Regions from separate parts of the Streptomyces pimonensis genome, predicted to be linked through region 2. Evidence: riboswitches for the same ligand, from Rfam matches in the RefSeq annotation. Region 2 holds a riboswitch; the other holds the start of a gene.
The links. Region 2 has a riboswitch for S-adenosylmethionine ahead of KYY02_RS07035 (aminotransferase class V-fold PLP-dependent enzyme). Riboswitches for the same ligand answer to the same signal wherever they lie in the genome.
Positions count from the first base shown of each region.

Region 1: it holds a riboswitch for S-adenosylmethionine, as region 2 does, so the genes downstream of both, thrC (threonine synthase) here and KYY02_RS07035 (aminotransferase class V-fold PLP-dependent enzyme) in region 2, are expected to answer to the same signal.

Region 1 covers NZ_JAHWZY010000001.1:22,283-25,653, forward strand. The annotation lists gene KYY02_RS00125 (glucosyl-3-phosphoglycerate synthase) at 1-944, opposite strand, end outside; SAM riboswitch class I at 1,080-1,236, shown strand; gene thrC (threonine synthase) at 1,255-2,562, shown strand; gene KYY02_RS00135 (ubiquitin-like small modifier protein 1) at 2,671-2,946, shown strand.
Region 2 covers NZ_JAHWZY010000005.1:68,270-71,640, forward strand. The annotation lists gene qcrB (cytochrome bc1 complex cytochrome b subunit) at 1-161, shown strand, start outside; gene trpD (anthranilate phosphoribosyltransferase) at 319-1,383, shown strand; SAM riboswitch class IV at 1,461-1,577, shown strand; gene KYY02_RS07035 (aminotransferase class V-fold PLP-dependent enzyme) at 1,740-3,158, shown strand; gene KYY02_RS07040 (glycerate kinase) at 3,250-3,371, opposite strand, start outside.

The DNA.
Region 1 (3,371 bases), on a different contig from region 2:
GCGATCTCCGTCATCGGCGGGCGTTCCTCCGTGTCGACGGAGTACGTGCGGGGCTCGAAGCCGTCGTCCACGCGCTCGAACTGGGTGAGGAACGGGCGGATCAGGTGGCTGCGGGCCAGGCGGAGCTGGGCGGTGCGGTAGATCGCGGCGGCCATGCGGCCGAGGGCCTGGCCGTCCTGGTGGCGGTGCTTGCGGACGCCGACGTCGACCTGGGCGAGGGCGTCCAGGCCGACCAGGTGCAGGGCGTCGACCAGCATGCCGAGCTCGACGCCGTACCCGACCGGGAACGGGAGCTGTTCGAGCAGGCTCCGGCGGGCCGCGTACTCGCCGCCCAGCGGCTGGACGAAGCCGGCCAGCCGGGGCCAGTGCATGTTCAGCAGCGGGCGGGCCATCAGCTCCGTGACCCGGCCGCCCTGGCCGGCCGCGACCGTCCCGGAGGCGCGTCCGCCGGGCATCGTGAGGGGACGGTCGTACATGGCCTTGACCAGCTGCACGTCCGGTTCGGTGAGCAGCGGGCCGACGACGCCGGAGACGAAGTCGGAGGAGAACTCCCTCAGGTCCGCGTCGACGAAGCACACGATGTCGCCCCGGGTCACCAGAAGGGACCGCCACAGCACCTCGCCCTTGCCGGGCACGGCCGGGATGCGGGGGAGGATCACGTCGCGGTGGACGACGCGGGCGCCCGCCGCCGCGGCCACCTCCGACGTGCGGTCGGTCGACCCGGAGTCCACGACCACGACCTCGTCGACGAGCGGGGCCCGCCGCACCAGATCGCGGCGGACCACCGTGACGATGTCGCCGACCGTCGCCTCCTCGTTGAGGGCGGGCAGTACCACGCTCACCGTCCGGCCCGTGGCGCGCTTGGCGGCCAGGAGCTGGTGCAGCGGCCGGTCGGTCACCGACCAGGACCGCTCGCCCAACCAGCGCTCGACTTCTTCCAGCACGGTCAGCGGCTCCTCACTTCTGTGATCCATCTCGCGGTTCGGACGACTATCTCAAATGCCCCGCTCGTCGGTTACAGTCTTGAGCAGCGCGGACGCCCACCGCAGGCCGGGGGTGTCGCGCGGACAACTGAACACCGCTCATCCAGAGGGGCAGAGGGACACGGCCCGATGAAGCCCCGGCAACCCTCCAGCCGGTTCTCGTAGATCACTGTTGATCTTTTCCGCGAGGCTCCTGGCTAGGGAAGGTGCCAAATCCGTCTCACGGCGAGATGCGTCGTGAGGAAGATGAGGAGAAAGGGCCTCGCCTCACATGGCTGTGCACACTGTTGCAACCACCACCGATTCCACGGTAGGCGCATCCGCCTCTTCCGTCGACCTGGGCCCCGCCGCCGCGCTCTCCTGCCGCGAATGCGGGCACCGGGTCCCCCTCGGCCCCGTCTTCGCCTGCGAGGAGTGTTTCGGCCCGCTGGAGATCGCGTACGACTTCTCGGCCCACGACACCGAGGAGCTCCGCAGGCGGATCGAAGCGGGCCCCGCGAACATCTGGCGCTACGCGCCGCTGCTGCCCGTCCCGGCGGACGTGGCGACCAAGCCGAACCTGAACCCCGGCTGGACCAAGCTCGTCCAGGCCGACAACCTCGCGCGTGAGCTGGGCGTCGACGCCGGCAAGCTGTTCGTCAAGGACGACTCCGGCAACCCGACGCACTCCTTCAAGGACCGCGTCGTCGCCCAGGCCATCGAGGCCGCCCGCGCCTTCGGCTTCACCACCCTCTCCTGCTCCTCCACCGGCAACCTCGCCGGCGCCGTCGGCGCCGCCGCGGCCCGTGCGGGCTTCCGGTCCTGCGTGTTCATCCCGCACGACCTGGAGCAGGGCAAGGTCGTCATGGCCGCCGTCTACGGCGGTGAGCTCGTCGGCATCGAGGGCAACTACGACGACGTGAACCGCTTCTGCTCCGAGCTGATCGGCGACCCGGCCGGCGAGGGCTGGGGCTTCGTCAACGTCAACCTGCGGCCGTACTACGCGGAGGGGTCCAAGACCCTCGCGTACGAGATCTGCGAGCAGCTCGGCTGGCGGCTGCCGGACCAGATCGTGATCCCGATCGCCTCCGGCTCGCAGCTCACGAAGATCGACAAGGGGCTGCGGGAGCTGATCGAGCTCGGCCTGGTCGAGGAGAAGCCCTACAAGATCTTCGGGGCGCAGGCGGAGGGCTGCTCGCCGGTGTCCACCGCGTACAAGGCGGGACACGACGTCGTACGTCCGCAGAAGCCGGACACGATCGCCAAGTCGCTGGCGATCGGCAACCCGGCGGACGGGCCGTACGTCCTGGACATCGCGCGTCGCACGGGCGGTGCGGTGGAGGACGTGGACGACGAGCAGATCGTCGAGGCGATCAGGCTGCTCGCGCGCACGGAGGGGATCTTCGCGGAGACGGCGGGGGGCGTGACCGTGGGGGTCACCAGGAAGCTCCTCGAGAGCGGGGCGCTCGACCCGTCCCTGAGCACGGTCGTGCTGAACACGGGAGACGGCCTCAAGACGCTGGACGCGGTGGCCGGTACCGGGCTGACCGCGACGATCCGGCCCAGTCTGGAGTCGTTCCGTGAAGCCGGCCTGGTCTGAGCCGTTCGTCCGCGGGGCCGTTCCGGCCGGTCGCGCCCCCGTGGCGGCAGCCGCATGTCACCCACAGCCCCGTGCCCCCCAGTGTGTCGTCCTTCCGGAGGTCCTGTCGTGAGCGTCACTGTCCGCATTCCGACCATCCTGCGCACCTACACCGGTGGGCAGGCCGAGGTGAGCGCCGAGGGGGCCACCCTGGGGGAGGTCATCTCGGACCTGGAGAAGAACCACACCGGGATCGCCGCCCGGGTACTGGACGATCAGGGCAAGCTGCGGCGGTTCGTGAACGTCTACGTGAACGACGACGACGTGCGGTTCGAGCAGGGGCTCGAGACGGCCACCCCGGACGGGGCCGGCGTGTCCATCATCCCGGCGGTGGCCGGCGGCTGACCATTACCTCCGGTAATGACGGTGGCCGGGGGTCCGGCGTATTGCCCCCTCCGCGAGAGAAGCGGAGGGGGCAATTCCATGAGGTTGAGCGCGGTAGAGTTGGGGAACGCGCTCCCGATCCGCTGATCGGGAACACCGAATTCCTGCCTCGGGCCGACTGGATGCAGCCAAAGTGCGGGCCCCTTTCGCGGCGTTCGTACCCTTTGCATGGCCCGAATTGCCCCGGATTCAGGTGAATTCTCGCCACCTCCCAGACCGGCGTCGTCCGGATTTCTCGTCCGATTGACCTGTTGCAGACGGCAGTTGGACAGATACATTCGGCCGCGGTCGACGCGTTCCGGCGCACGCCCCCAACCGTTGGGGGGTGAGGTCTGACCCGGGTCCGCGAAGTGCGGATCTGTGCAAGGGCCAGTAATAGGGGAGTT
Region 2 (3,371 bases):
TCGGCCCGACGGTCGACGAGAACGGCGTCCAGCGCAAGGTGAAGGCGAGCGAGAAGCTGCGCGCCAAGCTGAGCAAGGGCTACTACGGCGCGGAGTCCCAGATCCCGAAGCCGACCGTCGAGGAGTACAAGGAGATCACGAGCGGCCACGGCCACCACTGATCGCCTTCCGCGCCTCACCCCAGTCGCCACACGACGGCGAAGGGCCCCCGTCCGTTCTGCGGACGGGGGCCCTTCGCCGTACCCGGAGCTGGATAGGGTGGAGCCCGGGACCCTGCCGGGCTCCCCGACCCTTCTTCTCCGACCGTCAGGAGCGGCCATGAGCGCTGTGACCCCCGCTGGAGGCGACACCGCGGCGGGCCGCTCCTGGCCCGCCCTGCTGAACGGTCTGCTGGACGGCCGGGACCTGTCCGCCGACGACACCGCCTGGGCGATGGACCTGATCATGCGCGGCGAGGCGACCGACGCGCAGATCGCCGGGCTCGCGGTGTCCCTGCGGGCCAAGGGCGAGACCGTCGAGGAGATCACCGGCTGCGTACGGGCGATGTACGACCACGCCAACGTGATCGAGGTGCCGGGCGCCACCGTCGACATCGTCGGCACCGGCGGGGACGGCGCCAGGACGGTGAACATCTCCACGATGTCCTCGATCGTCGTGGCCGGCACCGGAGCGAAGGTCGTCAAGCACGGCAACCGGGCCGCCTCCTCCGCGTCCGGCGCCTCCGACGTCCTGGAGAAGCTCGGCGTCAACCTGGAGCTGACCCCGCGACGGGTCGCCGAGGTCGCCGAGGAGGCCGGGATCACCTTCTGCTTCGCGGTGAGGTTCCACCCGGCGCTGCGCCACGTCGCCGCGGCGCGCGGCCAGCTCGGGGTGCGGACGGTCTTCAACTTCCTGGGCCCGCTGACCAACCCGGCCAAGGTGCGGTCGCAGGCCGTAGGCGTGGCCGACGCCCGGATGGCCCCGATCATCGCCGGCGTCTTCGCCGGGCGCGGTCACTCCTCGCTGGTGTTCCGCGGCGACGACGGCCTGGACGAGCTGACGACCACCGCCACCTCCCGGGTGTGGGTGGTCCGCGAGGGCACGGTCGAGGAGGAGACCTTCGACCCGCGTGACGTCGGCATCGAGCTGGTGCCCGTGGAGGCGCTGCGCGGCGCCGACGCCTCCTACAACGCCGAGGTCGCCCGCCGGCTCCTCGACGGCGAACCCGGCCCCGTGCGGGACGCGGTGCTGCTGAACTCGGCGGCGGCGCTGGTGGCCCTGGAGCCGGGCGGCGGCACCCTGGCGGAGCAGATCCGCGCCGGGATGGCGAAGGCGGCCGAGTCGATCGACTCGGGGGCCGCCAAGCGGGTCCTGGAGCGCTGGGTGGCCGTCAGCAACGCGTAGCCGCAGGGCGAGCGCGACGTCCCGCGATCCGGACACGGGTTGCGGGACGCCGATCGTTTCCCGTACTTTCCTGTCCAGGTCACGAGTGACAGCCATCAGGCCCCGGCCGGCTGTCCGGCAACCCTCCGTCCGTGGCGGGGTGCCCCGGGTGAGGACCAGGCCGTGAGCAGCAGGGCTCACGGCAAGCGCGGACCCCTCGCACGCCAGGGGTCCTGGTCGTCGAGGAGCCTTCCGTGAGCAAGCGAATGCGCTAGGGCTGCCGAGCCCCGCCTCCGCACACCCCTTCACCTTTCCCTCCGCGCTCGAGCGACGCGCGCTCGCGCGGGGGTTCCGCCTGCCCCACCGGGAGCCCCGCCATGTCCGTCTCCACCGCCGCCGCCCCGTCCGTCCGCGCCCCGCTGCCCGTCCTCGGCCGGGACGTCACCGTCCCCCTCGTCACCGGCGGTGAGGTCGCCTACGCCGCCCTCGACTACGCCGCCAGCACCCCCGCCCTCCAGCGGGTGTGGGACGACGTGGCCGCCTACGCGCCGTACTACGGCAGCGTCCACCGGGGCGCCGGACACCTCTCCCGGCTCTCCACCGACCTGTTCGAGAACGCCCGCCGGACCGTCGCCGAGTTCCTCGACTGCCGCACGGGGGACGGCCCGGGCGAAGCCCGGTCCGGCAAGGGCGGTGGTGGGCGACGGGAGGGCGACCAGGTGGTGTTCACCCGGTCCACCACCGACTCCCTCAACCTGCTCGCCGCCGCGCTCCCCGACGGCTGCGAGGTCTTCGTCTTCGAGACCGAGCACCACGCCTCCCTGCTGCCCTGGCGGAACGCGCGGGTCACCTGCCTGGAGGCCCCGCGCAGCCCCCGCCAGGCCGTGGAGGACCTGGAGCGCGCCCTCGCCGACCGCGACCCGTACGGCTCCGCCCTGGTCTGCGTCACCGGAGCCTCCAACGTCACCGGCGAGCTGTGGCCCGTACGGGAACTGGCCGCCGCCGCGCACGCGCACGGCGCCCGGATCGTGCTGGACGCCGCCCAGCTCGTCCCGCACCACCCGGTGAGCGTGCGGGACCTGGACGTCGACTGGGTCGCCTTCTCCGGGCACAAGCTGTACGCACCCTTCGGCTCCGGGGTGCTGGCCGGCCGTGCCGACTGGCTCCGGGAGGCCGAGCCCTACCTCGCGGGCGGCGGCGCCAGCCGCACGGTCACCCGGCGTGCGGACGGGGGAGTGGACGTGGAGTGGCACGAGGGCGCCGCCCGCCACGAGGCCGGCTCGCCCAACGTCATCGGCGCCCACGCCGTCGCCTCCGCCTGCAAGGCGCTCACCGAGGCCGGGTTCGACGCCCTGGCCGCCCGCGAGGAGGAGTTGATCCGTGCGGTGCGCGAAGGGCTCGCGGACGTGCCCGAGGTGCGGTTCCTGTCCCTGTTCGGGGACGACGCCCCGCGCGTCGGCGTGCTCTCCTTCGTCGTCCAGGGGTGGAACAGTTCCCACTTCGCCGCCGCGCTCTCCGCCGAGTACGGCATCGGCGTGCGCGACGGACTGTTCTGCGCGCACCCGCTGGTGCGCACGCTGCTCGGCGGCGCCCCGGGTGCCCGGGGCGAGTGCGGCGTCCCCGGGGCGGCGCCCGGCGAGGAGTCCCTCGACGCCGTTCGGGTCAGCTTCGGCGCGGGCACGCCGGACGAGCACGTGGAGCGGTTCGTACGGGCGGTGCGCGAACTCGTGCGGGACGGCGCCCGGTGGACCTACCGCACGGTGGACGGCCGCTGCGTGCCGGACACCTCCGCCTGAGGGGTTCCGCCCCCGCCGCCCCTTCCCGCTCCCGTCCCTCGGGGGCAGCGCCCCAGGTCCGGGGCGGGAAGGGGCGGCAAGGGCGAGGAACCTAGCTGTGGGCGGGCGCGGGCAGCCGGGCGCCCAGCACGATCATGCGCAGAGCGCGCTCCGTCGCGTCGGTGAGGAGTTCCGCACCGCGGGCCAGCGCCTCGGCCAGAGCCATCGGAGCGG